Regions from separate parts of the Microvirgula aerodenitrificans DSM 15089 genome, predicted to be linked through region 2. Evidence: predicted binding sites of a transcription regulator. Region 2 holds the regulator's gene; each other region holds the start of a gene.
The links. Region 2 encodes HrcA, which represses chaperone genes, less so after heat shock. Its sites were predicted from a motif close to ATTAGCACTCGNNNNNNNCGAGTGCTAAT; they were not measured.
Positions count from the first base shown of each region.

Region 1: the regulator HrcA is predicted to act here: its motif matches at 1,394-1,422, upstream of rpoH (RNA polymerase sigma factor RpoH).
Region 3: the regulator HrcA is predicted to act here: its motif matches at 1,832-1,860, upstream of groES (co-chaperone GroES).

Region 1 is NZ_JHVK01000004.1:4,398-8,887, reverse strand. Features, by position in the region: gene Q352_RS0105480 (O-acetyl-ADP-ribose deacetylase) at 1-461, shown strand, start outside; gene rpoH (RNA polymerase sigma factor RpoH) at 516-1,364, opposite strand; gene ftsX (permease-like cell division protein FtsX) at 1,590-2,498, opposite strand; gene ftsE (cell division ATP-binding protein FtsE) at 2,495-3,148, opposite strand; gene ftsY (signal recognition particle-docking protein FtsY) at 3,160-4,302, opposite strand; gene Q352_RS0105455 (M16 family metallopeptidase) at 4,403-4,490, shown strand, end outside.
Region 2 is NZ_JHVK01000035.1:13,941-18,430, forward strand. Features, by position in the region: gene waaF (lipopolysaccharide heptosyltransferase II) at 1-551, shown strand, start outside; gene Q352_RS0116870 (TetR/AcrR family transcriptional regulator) at 526-1,119, shown strand; gene Q352_RS0116875 (competence/damage-inducible protein A) at 1,124-1,879, opposite strand; gene hrcA (heat-inducible transcriptional repressor HrcA) at 1,983-3,002, shown strand; gene mltB (lytic murein transglycosylase B) at 3,050-4,042, shown strand.
Region 3 is NZ_JHVK01000001.1:101,277-105,766, forward strand. Features, by position in the region: gene Q352_RS0100495 (autotransporter outer membrane beta-barrel domain-containing protein) at 1-1,759, shown strand, start outside; gene groES (co-chaperone GroES) at 1,939-2,226, shown strand; gene groL (chaperonin GroEL) at 2,279-3,913, shown strand; gene Q352_RS0100510 (porin) at 4,286-4,490, shown strand, end outside.

The sequences.
Region 1 (4,490 bases), on a different contig from region 2:
CGGGGCTGATGGGCGGTGGCGGGGTGGATGGCGCCATCCACCGGGCCGGCGGGCCGGCCATCCTTGCCGATTGCCGGCGCCTGCGCGAGACGGTGCTGCCGGACGGACTGCCGACCGGGCAGGTGGTGGAAACGACCGGGGGCCGGCTGCCGGCGCGCTATGTGCTGCATACGGTCGGACCGGTCTGGGGCCGGCATGGCGGGGATGAAGCGGCGCTGCTGGCCGCCTGCTACCGCAATGCGCTTGCACGGGCGGCGGCACTGGAGTGCGCCAGCATTGCCTTCCCGGCCATCTCGACCGGCATCTACGGCTATCCGCATGTCGATGCGGCACAGGTCGTGGCCGGGGTGCTGGCTGACTGGTGCGCGAGCATGGCCCAGCCCGAGCGCATCGTGCTGGTGTTCTTCTCCCCCCGCGACGGTGAGATATTCAGCCGGGTCAGCGGATTGCCATGGCAGTGAGTGGAAAGAAAAAAGCCCGCGAATGTGCGGGCTTTTTCGTTGATGTGGCGGCGATCAGCCGGCAACCATCGTCATCTGCATCTTCTTCAGTGCCTTGGCCTCGATCTGGCGGATGCGCTCGGCGGACACACCGAATTCGCCCGCCAGGTCGTGCAGCGTCAGGCCGCCATCGTCCTGCAGCCAGCGCGCCTCGATGATGCGGCGGCTGCGTGCGTCGAGGCTGGCCAGGGCTTCCTCGATGCCTTCGCGCTGCAGGCGGTCATAGGCCTTGCGTTCGATTTCGCGCGTCGGCTCGCTTTCGTGGTCGGCCAGCCAGTCGATCGGCGCGTAGCCGTCTTCGTCGCCATCATCGGCCAGCAGCGCGATGTCCTGACCGGACAGCCGCGTTTCCATTTCGCGGACTTCTTCCGGCTTGACGCCGAGGTCGTCGGCGATGCGCTGCGCTTCCTTGTCCGACAGTGCCGAGAAGCCCTGCTTCATCGAGCGCAGATTGAAGAACAGCTTGCGCTGCGGCTTGGTGGTCGCGATGCGCACCAGGCGCCAGTTGCGCAGGATGAATTCGTGTATTTCGGCCTTGATCCAGTGGACGGCGAACGAGAACAGGCGCACGCCGCGGGTCGGCTCGAAGCGTTTGACCGCTTTCATCAGGCCGATATTGCCTTCCTGGATCAGGTCGGCCTGCGGCAGGCCATAGCCGGCGTAGCCGCGCGAGATCGAGACCACCACGCGCAGGTGCGACAGCACCAGTTGCCGCGCGGCTTCAAGGTCTTCGTCCTGCTGGAAGCGGGTAGCGAGTTCGAGTTCTTCCTCTTGCGTCAGCATCGGAACGCTGTTCACGGCCGCAATGTACTGATCTAGGCTGCCATTGGCAGACGGTACCGGCAGGTTCATCGTGGCATTCATCAAGTGGATATCCTCCTTCAACGCTCGATTCTAGCACTCACATCGGGAGACTGCTAAAAGCATCCGGTTTCGCCGGCCAGTCATTTTTTATCGACAACATAGCTCAAGACTATGATTGGCCAGCGCAAAAATCCAGCAGGGCAGGTCGACGGCTGTCGTCCTGCCCGGGAAACCCAGTCTGCCCACCAGGGCTTAGCCCGGACTTAATCGTCGGCGGCCGGGATCTCAGTGCGGTGTCAGCTGCCGCAGGTGGTGGTTGACCGCCAGGCGGGCGCCGAGCATGGTCAGCAGCGCGCTGGCGGCGATCAGGATGGCGATCTCGTCGGCATCGAGTGGCGCCAGCCGGGCCTGCGACCCGTACAGCGTGGCGATCTGGCCCAGCGCCGGGCTGGCCATGCTGGCGAAACCGGCCGACAGCCCCCAGGCGATCAGCGCGGCGAAAATGCCCTGCCACAGCGCGTGATACATGAACGGACGACGGATAAAGCCGTTGGTCGCACCAATCAGCTTGGCGACTTCTATCTCGTCGCGCCGCGCCAGAACCTGCAGGCGGATGGTGTTGTGGGTCACCAGCACCAGCGCGACCGCCAGCACGATGCCGAGCCCGAGCAGCAGTTGCCGGCCCAGGGTCAGGATGGCGTCCAGCTTGTGTGCCCACGACGCATCGAACTGGGCCAGTTCGACCAGCGGCAGCCCGGACAGTTCGCGCTGCAGATGCTCAAGCTGCGTGGCCGGCATGTCCTTCGGCGTCACGATAAACGCATCCGGCAGCGGATTGCCGCCGAGGCCGTCCTGCATGCCGTCCAGCCCGTTGCGCGCCAGCAGCCCTTTCAGCGCCGTATCGCGGCCGACGAACTCGATGCTGGCCACGCCGGGATGCTGCTTCAGCGCCGCCTCGACCGCCTTGACGTCGGCGGTGTCGGCCGACAGTTCCATGAACAGCGTCATTTGCGGGACCGAGGTCAGCTGGCCGGCCCAGGCCGACAGGCCCTTGACCGTCTGGTACAGACCGAGCGGCAGCGACAGGGCCACGGCGAGCAGCAACAGCGTCAGCAGATTGCCGAACGGCTGGCGGAAAAAGCCGGTCAGCGCGCGGCGGGCCGACTGCCAGTTCAGGATCAGCGAGTGTTTCATGCGGCGAACGCTCCATGGGCCAGGCGGATGATGCGACGGCCATAGTCGGCCATCAGGGTTTCGTCGTGGGCGGAAATGACCACGGTGGCGCCGACCTGGTGGAAGGACTTGAACAGTTCCATGATGTCGAGCGCATAGGCGCGGTCGAGGTTGGCCGACGGCTCGTCGGCCAGCAGGATGCTGGGGCGGTGGACCACGGCGCGGGCGATGCACAGCCGCTGCTGCTCGCCACCGGACAGGCGGATCGGATTGGTCTTTTCCTTGCCGAGCAGGCCGACCTTGTCCAGCGCCGCATGAACGCGGCGGGTCGATTCGCGACGGTCGAAGCCGATGATGTCCAGCGGCAGCATCACATTGTCGAACACGCTGCGGTCGTAGAGGATCTTGTGATCCTGGAACACCACGCCGATATGCTGGCGTACGTACGGCAGCTGGCTGGCGCGCAGCTTGGACAGGTTCTGGCCGTTGACCACCACATTGCCCATCGTCGCGCGCTCGATGCCGGAGATCAGCTTCAGCAGCGTGGACTTGCCGGCGCCGGAGTGGCCGGCGAGAAACACCATCTCGCCGCGATCGATCTGGAAGCTCAGGCCCTTGATGGCGTCGATACTGCCGGGATAGCGCTTGGTGACTTGGTCGAATTTGATCATGGCTCTCGTGCTCAGTCGAACAGGGCGTCGACGTAGTCGCGTGCCGAGAACGGCCGCAAGTCGTCGAGGGTTTCGCCAACGCCGATAAAGTACATCGGGATCGGGCGTTCGCGGGCGATGGCGGCAATGGCGCCACCCTTGGCCGTGCCGTCCAGCTTGGTCAGGATCAGGCCGGTCAGGCCGAGCGCGTCGTCGAAGGCCTTGACCTGCTGCACGGCGTTCTGGCCGATATTGGCATCCAGCACCAGCAGGATTTCGTGCGGCGCGTCCGGCAGCGCCTTGTTGCAGACGCGCTTGACCTTCTTGATCTCTTCCATCAGGTGCAACTGCGTCGGCAGCCGGCCGGCCGTATCGGCCAGCACGATGTCGATCTTGCGCGCGATGGCGGCCTGGATCGCGTCGTAGCACACGGCGGCCGCGTCCCCGCCCTGCTGCGAGACCACGGTCACATTGTTGCGCGTCCCCCACTCCGCCAGCTGCTCGCGCGCGGCGGCACGGAAGGTGTCGCCGGCGGCAAGCAGCACGCGCTTGTCCAGGGTCTGGAAGTACTTGGCCAGCTTGCCGATCGACGTGGTTTTGCCGGCGCCGTTGACACCGGCCATCATGATGACCAGCGGGGCGGCGCGCTGCAGGTCGAGCGGCTTCTCCAGCGGGCCGATCAGATCGAGAAGGGCATCCTTCAGCGCGCCCTTCAGCTCGCTGGCATCCTTGAGCCCCCTCAGCGAGACCCGCTTGCGCACGTCGTCCAGCAGATGCTGGGTGGCGCTGACGCCCATGTCGGCGGTCAGCAGCACGGCTTCCAGTTCCTCGTACAAGTCCTCGTCGATCTTGCCGCCACCGAACAGGCCGGCAAACTGCTTGCCGAGCTTGTCGCGGGTTTTCGACAAGCCGGCCTTCAGGCGCTCGGTCCATGATGGGCGCCGGGCCGTCTCCGTGCCTGCCGGTTCCGGCTCCGGTTCCGCAGCAACAGGCGGGACCGGGGTGGATTCGACGACCGCAACCGGCTCGGGCACAGTGTTCACCGGTTCGGCTGCTGCCGGGACCGGTGTGTCGGGCGTGTCCGCGGCTTCGGGCGCGGTGTCGGGCGCGGTGTCGGGCGCGGTGTCGGGCGACGGGGTGACGGGAGTGGGTTTACGCTTGAAAAAACTGAACATGGAATAAGCTGACAGTCGTTGCGCGAGGATGACTCGCGACAAAATGATTAGGTATAAGCCCGGATTTTATTCTTTTTTCGACTTTCTACTAGGCAAGGGCATGAAAGCAATTCAACTTTCCGGTTTTTCCGGTGCCTTGCTGCTGCTGGCGGCCAGTGCGGGCGCGGCGGAAGCACCGACGGTCGAGG
Region 2 (4,490 bases):
CCGTGGCCCGGCTCGGTCTCGATGCCGGCACCCCGGTAGTCGCCTTCTGTCCCGGCGCCGAATATGGCCCGGCCAAACGCTGGCCGGCCCGCCATTTCGCCACGCTGGCGCAGCAGTGCCGCGATGCCGGCATGCAGGTCTGGATTTTCGGCTCGGGCAAGGACCGGGACATCGCCGACGAAATCGTGCGTCTGGCCGGCGAGGACAGTGTGGTCAACCTGTGCGGCGTAACCCAGCTCGACGAGGCCATCGACCTGCTGTCACTGGCGCAGGTCGCCATCTGCAACGACTCCGGCCTGATGCATATCGCCGCGGCCCTGGACCTGCCGCTGGTCGCCATCTATGGCAGCTCCAGCCCCGATTTCACCCCGCCGCTGTCCGAACATGCCGAGATCGTGACCCTCAGCCTCGATTGCAGCCCGTGCTTCGAGCGCGTCTGTCCGCTCGGCCATATGGACTGCCTCAACAAGCTGGGGGCCGATATGGTATGGTCCGCACTCGATCAAGCCATTGCCAGAAAAACGAATGATTTTGCCCGTCCAGGACGATAACAGCCGTAAATCCGAACTGGTGCGCGTCGCCGCCGGTCTGTTCCGCGACCGCGGCTTCGAACGCACCACAGTCCGTGATATCGGCAATGCCGTCGGGCTCCAGTCGGGCAGTCTGTTCTATCATTTCCGCACCAAGGAAGAGATCCTGGTCGCGGTGATGGCGCTCGGCATCACCAGCACCACCGAGCAGCTGCGCGCCGCACTGGCGGCGGCCACGTCGCCGCGCGAAAAAGTGGCAGCCCTGGTCAACGTCCACCTGCACTCGCTGCTCGGTGAAAACCAGGCCGCACTGGAAGTGATGCTGTACGAGTGGCGCAGCGTGTCGCCGGAACAGAAACCGGGCCTGATCGTGCTGCGCGACCGCTACGAGGACCTGTGGCAGTCGGCGCTGGAAGAAGCCGTCGCCGCCGGCCTGATCCGCGCCGAAGACCCGCGCCTGCTGCGCCGCATGGTGCTGGGCTCGCTGCAGTGGAGCGTGCAGTGGTACAAGCGCGACGGCGACCTCAGCGTCGAGCAGCTGGCACAGCAGATGCTCGACATCCTGTTGCCGCCGCCGGACGGCCAGTAACCGGCTAGCGCGGTTTGCGGTCCCGCGTCTCGTAGCCGCGTGCCTCGACCGCGCGGCGCAGCTCGCCGACACCGATATCGACCAGCGCCGGCGCACCGGTCAGGCCGAACTCGATATGCGGCGGCAGGTCGGCGGTGCCGAAGCTTGGCAGGCACGACAGGCGCAGCGCCGGGTAGCGGGCGACCATCTCCTCCATCAGCCCGATCAGGTCGCCTTCGCGCGCCTGCAGGGCGACAAAGCCGTGCTCGACATCCGGTTCGTCATTGAACAGCCCCCGGTAATGGGTATCGAGCACCCACTCGATCATCGGCCATGCCATGCTCGGAAACCCCGGCACGAAGTGATGATTGCCGACGCTGAAGCCCGGAATCTGGTTGACCGGGTTCGGAATCAGCCGGCTGCCGGTCGGAAAATCGACCATGTGAATCCGGTGCGGATAGGCCTCCTCGCCAAAACGCGCCTCAAGAATCGCACGGCCGTCGGCATGCGTTTCCAGCTCCACGCCGGCCGCCGCCGCTGCGCAGGCCCGGGTGTAATCGTCCGGCGTGGCGCCGATGCCGCCAAAGCTGAACACCAGATCGTCCCCTGCCAGCGTGCGCTTGAGCGTCGCGGTAATGGCCTCCGGGGAGTCCGCCAGATACTCGGCCCAGTGGAGCCGCATGCCGCGTGCGGCCAGAATGCGGATCAGCGCCTGCAGATGCTTGTCCTGCCGCTTGCCGGACAACAGTTCGTCGCCGATGATGATTGCGCCTACCTTCATGAGGTCGACTCCGTGGCCGTGAATGGAGCGGGCAATCTATCTCTCCCGGTCTTTCCTGACAATGACCTGTCCCGATTCCCTCACCGTCGCGTAAAATCCCTGCATGCTCAATGAACGCGCGCAACGCCTGCTCAAATCGCTTGTCGAACGCTATATCGCTGACGGCCAGCCGGTCGGTTCGCGGACGCTGACCCAGATTTCCGGTCTCGACATCAGCCCGGCGACCATCCGCAACATCATGGCCGACCTGGAGTCGATGGGACTGATCGTCAGCCCGCACACCTCCGCCGGACGGGTACCGACCGCCAGGGGTTATCGCGTGTTCGTCGACAACCTGCTGACCATCCAGCCGATCGACCATATCGCCCGCCAGCAGATGGAACACGAGCTGCACCCCGACAGCCCGGCGCGGCTGGTCGCCGCCGCCTCGCAACTGCTGTCCGACCTGACCCATTTCGCCAGCGTGGTGGTCACGCCGCAGCGTGCCGACATGGCCTTCCGCCAGATCGAATTCCTGCGTCTGTCCGACCGCCGCGTGCTGCTGATCATCGTCACCCAGCTTGGCGATGTGCAGAACCATTTGCTGTTCACCGAACGCGACTACACCGCATCCGAACTGACCGAGGCGGCCAATTTCCTCAATCGCCACTACGCCGGCCAGTCGCTCGCCACCATCACTGTCGAACTGGAAAGCGAACTGGCCCGGCTGCAGGGGCATATCGCCCGGCTGATGAGTGCGGCCATCGATGCCGGCAAGAACTCGCTGAACAGCCAGGCCGACACGGTCGTGGTCAGTGGCGAACGCAATCTGCTGACCATCGACGAACTGACCAGCGACCTCGGTTCGCTGCGTCAGCTGTTCGACATGTTCGAGCACAAGACCGAACTGCTGCGTCTGCTGAGCCAGAGCCGCGGCGCCCAGGGCGTGCAGCTGTTCATCGGCGACGAATCCGGCGTCCACACGCTGGACGGCTGTTCGGTGGTCACCGCACCGTATTCGATCAATGGCCAGCTGGTCGGCACGCTGGGCGTGATCGGCCCGACACGCATGGCCTACGAACGGGTGATCCCGATCGTCGACATCACCGCCCGGCTGGTGTCCGGCGCGCTGTCCCACTCCTGAATTCCCTTTGACCGGCGCCGATGGCGCCATTCCGACAGGATGCTGTAATGAAACGTCTGCTGCTCCCCGCCCTCTTCGCGCTCGCCGCCCCCGCCTTCGCCGACGAGGCGCTGCTCGCCCGTCCCGAGGCCCAGGCCTTCGTGGAGCGCACGGCCAGAGAGCAGGGACTCGACCGCGCGGCAGTGGCCGACGCACTGCGCCAGGCCGTGATCAAGCCGAACATCGTCGGCATTCTCGACCGCCCGAGCACCGCCCGGCCGTGGTACCAGTTTCGCCCGGCCCACGTGAACACCCGGCTCGCCAGCGAAGGCGCCGCCTTCTGGCAACAGAACGCGAGCTGGCTGGAACTGGCGGAGAACCGCTACCAGGTCGACCCGGCGGTCATTGTCGCCATCATCGGCATCGAGACCGGCTATGGCCGCAACATGGGCAGCTTCCGCGTGCTCGACGCGCTGGCCACCATCGGCTTCAACTACCCGCGCCGCGCCGACTACTTCCAGGGCGAGCTATCCGCCTTCCTGCGCCTGGCACGCGACGAGAACGGTGACCCGACATCGTTCAAGGGGTCGTACGCCGGCGCGATGGGCATGCCGCAGTTCATGCCGTCCAGCTTCCGCAAATGGGCGGTGGACCTGAACGGCGATGGCAAGCGCGATATCTGGAGCACACCGGCCGATGCCATCGGCTCGGTCGCCAACTACCTGCAGCAGCACGGCTGGCAGCATGGTGCCGACATCCTGCTGCCGGCAGCGCTGCCGGCCGGCCTTGCCGATACACTGGCGGCCGACAAGTTCAACCTGCACTACAGCGTTGGCGAACTGAAGAAAATGGGGGTGCAGATCGACGCCGACATCGCCGACCCGGTACTCGGCGTGGTGTTCCCGCTGGAAGTTTCCGCCGGCAACACCCAGTATTGGCTCGGTTTGCAGAACTTCTACACCATCACCCGCTACAACAAGAGCACGCTGTATGCGACTGCTGTCGCCCAGCTGTCGCAGGACATCGCCCAGCGGCGCGGCGCGCAACTCGCCGTGCAATAAACTGCGAACAATGGCGGCAGACGGCCCGGCTTCCTGCCGCCATTGTAGCGAACGGTATTTACCGATCCGTTTTATTTACCGGACAACAAGTATCTGCTTTATCTGCCCGGGCAATTCCAATTACAGATTCAGAATTAACCTGTCCAGAAGCAGTACTCCCTCATTTCATTCCGTTAGCCGCTGACTCTAAATATCACCCTTGCCGTTTTTGTTTCTTCATTCAGACGCAAGAGGCTGATATATGCACTGCCCGTTTCTTTCCGTATCAGGTCGCCAGTGCCGGAGGCTGGTCCGGCGCTGCCGATACCTGTATGCCAGTGGCCTTCATATCGGCAGCACCGTGGGCATTGCCGTCATGATGGGCTGCGCTCCCCTGAGCAAAGCGGCAGACGTGATCGGCGACCCCGTCAGGGCACGCGGGCAGGACGCCACGCCACAAACCGACAGC
Region 3 (4,490 bases), on a different contig from region 2:
CGACATCGATGCCGACAGCCGGCTGACCGTGACCGACACGCGACAGCTCGGCAGCGCCAGTGTGACGGATGAGGGTGTGCTGCTTCTCGACGTTGCCGGTGAGGGACGGCTGCTGAATGCGCTGACCGGGGCCGGCGAACTGGTTAAGCGCGGCAGCGGTGTCGTGCTGGCCGGGCAGGGGCTCGATCACCGTGGCGGTACCCGCATTGAGGGCGGCGGACTGCTACTGGACAATGCCGCCGCGACGCTGGGAGGCGGCGGCCCGGTCACGGTTGCCGGCGGGGCGGTGCTGGGTGGCTACGGCGTCGTGGTCGGCGATGTCGGCAACGACGGCTATCTGGTGGTGGCTGACGCTGCGACGCGGCTGTCCGGGACCGGCAGACTGGAAATCCGCGGGGCGCTGGACAACCGGGGCGGCATCCTGCTCGGCGGTGCCGGTGTCGGCAATGCGCTGGTGCTGCAAGGTGACTACCGTGGCACCGGCTCTGCCTGGCTGCGGGTTCATGCCCGGCTGGACGGCGATGATTCGCCGGCTGACCGCGTACTGCTGGATGGCGGTCGCGCCAGTGGCGAGACCGCACTGCAGGTAGTCAATGTCGGTGGTGCCGGTGCCCAGACCCGGGGCGATGGCATCCTGCTGATCGAAACCGGCAACGGGGGGCAAACCGGGGCTCAGGCGTTCCGGCTCGACGCGCCGGTACTGGCCGGTCCGTACGCCTACCGCCTGTATCGCGGCGGCCAGGGGGCCGGTACGGCGGACAACTGGTATCTGCGTTCGGAGCGCAGCGATGAGGCGGATACGCCGGATGATGGCAAAAGACCCGACTACCGCGGTGAAACCTCGCTGTATGCCGTCGTGCCGGCCATGGCGCTGGCCTATGGCCAGACGATGCTGGCGACGCGCGAGGTCCGGGCGACGAATCTGGCCACCACCCGGCCGTTGCCGGCGGCCTGGGGGCGGGCGATCAACGAGGCGGGCCACTACGATGGCGGCGGCATACTGGCGAACGGGCCGCGGTATGCGAGCGAGTTGCAGGCACTGCAGGCTGGTCATGACCTGCTGCTCCGTCATGGGCGGGACGGCTCGGTGCTGCGTGGCGGGTTGTATCTGGCCATCGGCCAGGCCAGCGCCACCGTCGATCACGATGACGGTCGTCGTGCCGGCCATGACCAGCTCGACGGGCGCACGCTGGGCGGCTACTGGAACTGGCAGGCCGACAGCGGGGCCTATGTCGATGCCGTGGCCCAGGCCAGTCAATACCGCGTGCGTTCCGTCTCCGCCCAGGTGCGGCCGCTGCACAGCCGCGGCCATGGCGGCGCAGTGTCACTGGAGGCCGGCTTCCCGCTGCGGGTCGACCCGTCCTGGCGGCTGACGCCTCAGGTCCGGCTGAGCTACCAGCGCATCCGGCTGGACGCGGCGTCCGATGGTGCGGCCCAGGTCCGCTTCGGCGGGATGGAGTCGCTGCAGACCCGGGTCGGTCTGCTCGGCGAGCATGCGGCATCGCCGTCGTCATCGGTCTGGGTTCGTGCCGGGCTGGGCCGGGAGTCCGCCGCCAGGCCGGGCGCATCCTTCTCTTCCGGCAACGGCTATCTTCCGTTCCGGACCGGCATGCGCGGCATGCTGGCCGATGCCGGGGCCGGTCTGGACATCCGGCTGGGCAAACAAACCAGCGTGCGCGGCAGCCTGGACTGGCAGGGCGCACCGGGCGGCCACGGCGGTGCCCGCCGTGCCGAACTCGTCATGCACATGAGCTGGTAGCGCAGTGCGGCGGCCATTCGCCGCAATTTTTTTGCCCGCCAACCCTTGAAAAGCCCTTTCCTCGCCCATACCATTGGCACTCGCAACGGACGAGTGCCAGTCGCTCGTGCCAAATCGCTGATTTTTTTAGTGTTTTCTGATTGTTTCAGATAACTACTCGAGTACAGGAGAGTTTTTCCATGGTAATCCGCCCCCTGCATGACCGTGTTGTGATCAAACGCCTCGAAGCCGAAGAGAAAACCGCTTCGGGCATCGTGTTGCCGGGCAACGCGGCAGAAAAGCCGGACATGGGTGAAGTCGTCGCCGCCGGCAATGGCAAGATTCTGGAAAACGGCGAACGCCGTCCGCTGGAGCTCAAGAAGGGCGACAAGGTCATCTTCGGCAAGTACGCCGGCCAGACCGTCAAGGTTGACGGCGAAGAGCTGCTGGTGATGCGCGAAGAAGACGTGATGGGCATCGTCGAGTAATCGACCCGGTCCCGTCCCGTTGTCCCGATCCAATTTCCTGGAGTAAAAGAACATGGCTGCAAAAGACGTAAAATTCGGTGATTCCGCTCGTGCCAAGATGGTCATTGGTGTCAACGTGCTGGCTGACGCCGTCAAGGTGACCCTGGGCCCGAAGGGCCGCAATGTGGTGCTGGAGCGCAGCTTCGGCTCGCCGACCATCACCAAGGACGGTGTGTCGGTCGCCAAGGAAATCGAACTGAAGGACCGCTTCGAAAACATGGGCGCGCAAATGGTCAAGGAAGTGGCTTCCAAGACCAACGACGTTGCCGGTGACGGCACCACCACCGCGACCGTGCTGGCCCAGGCCGTCGTGCAGGAAGGCATGAAGTACGTTGCCGCCGGCATGAACCCGATGGACCTGAAGCGCGGCATCGACAAGGCGGTCATCGCCATCGTTGAAGAACTGAAAAAAATCTCCAAGCCGTGCGCGACCGGCAAGGAAATCGCCCAGGTCGGCGCGATTTCGGCCAACAGCGACAGCGTGATCGGTGAAAAGATCGCCGCCGCGATGGAAAAGGTCGGCAAGGAAGGCGTGATCACCGTTGAAGACGGTTCGGGCCTGGAAGACGAACTCGACGTGGTCGAAGGCATGCAGTTCGACCGCGGCTACCTGAGCCCGTACTTCATCAACCAGCCGGAAAAACAGATCGCCCAGCTCGACAACCCGTTCGTGCTGCTGTTCGACAAGAAGATCTCGAACATCCGCGACCTGCTGCCGGTGCTGGAACAGGTGGCCAAGTCGGGCCGTCCGCTGCTGATCATCGCTGAAGACGTCGATGGTGAAGCGCTGGCTACCCTGGTGGTCAACAACATCCGCGGCATCCTGAAGACCGTGGCCGTCAAGGCACCGGGCTTCGGCGACCGTCGCAAGGCCATGCTGGAAGACATCGCCATCCTGACCGGCGGCACCGTGATCGCCGAAGAAGTCGGCCTGACGCTGGAAAAGGCCACGCTGGAACAGCTGGGCCAGGCCAAGCGCGTCGAAATCGGCAAGGAAAACACCACGCTGATCGACGGTGCCGGCCAGGAAGCCGCCATCAAGGCGCGTGTCGACCAGATCCGCAAGCAGATCGAAGAAGCGACCAGCGACTACGACCGCGAAAAGCTGCAGGAACGCGTGGCCAAGCTGGCCGGCGGCGTGGCCGTGATCAAGGTCGGTGCCGCGACCGAAGTCGAAATGAAGGAAAAGAAGGCCCGCGTCGAAGACGCGCTGCACGCGACCCGTGCCGCCGTTGAAGAAGGCATCGTTCCTGGCGGCGGCGTGGCCCTGCTGCGCGCCCGTGGCAACCTGAGCAACCTGAAGGGCAGCAATGCCGAACAGGACGCCGGTATCCAGATCGTGCTGAAGGCGATCGAAGCTCCGCTGCGCCAGATCGTCGCCAACGCCGGCGACGAGCCGAGCGTGGTGGTGAGCAAGGTCTACGAAGGCAAGGGCAACTTCGGTTTCAACGCCGCCACCGGCGAATACGGTGACGTGGTTGAAATGGGCGTGCTCGATCCGACCAAGGTGACCCGCAGCGCGCTGCAACACGCCGCCTCGATCGCCGGCCTGATGCTGACCACCGATTGCATGATCGCCGAAGTGCCGGACGACAAGCCGTCGGCCCCGGACATGGGCGGCATGGGTGGCATGGGCGGCATGATGTAATACCGCTGCATGGCGCTCGCGCCATGCCCGGCAAACCCCCCGCGAACGCAGGTTCGCGGGGGGTTTTCATGGCCTGCCGCTGGCCGCCAGGCGCGGAATCCCGACCGGGCAATGGCGTGTTTTTGCCACGTCATCAATCATATGTTGCTAATGTGCAACAATGTCGTCACAATAAAAATTCAATAGAATCATGTATTTGCGTGTTGTTTCGGCCGCATGTTGCAAAAAAGACGCATAAACGTGAATTGCGTTGGCGAAATAGCAACAAAGCACCGTATAGTGAGTTCACACAAAGCACAGAGCACGTGCTGATCCGATGTTTAGAAGTCGGGCGCATCGACCCGCTGATTTACTCCAAAGAGGTAACTGACCATGAAAAAACTGATCGCACTGGCCGTTGCTGCACTGCCGCTGGCCGCTATGGCCGACGTGACCCTGTACGGCAACATCGAAGCCAGCGTTGAAGGTGGCAAGTCGAACGGCTACAACTTCGACAGCAACACCAGCAAGCTGAAGAGTGGCGTCCGCATCGACGACACCGGTTCGTACATCGGCTTCAAGGGCAACGAAGATCTGG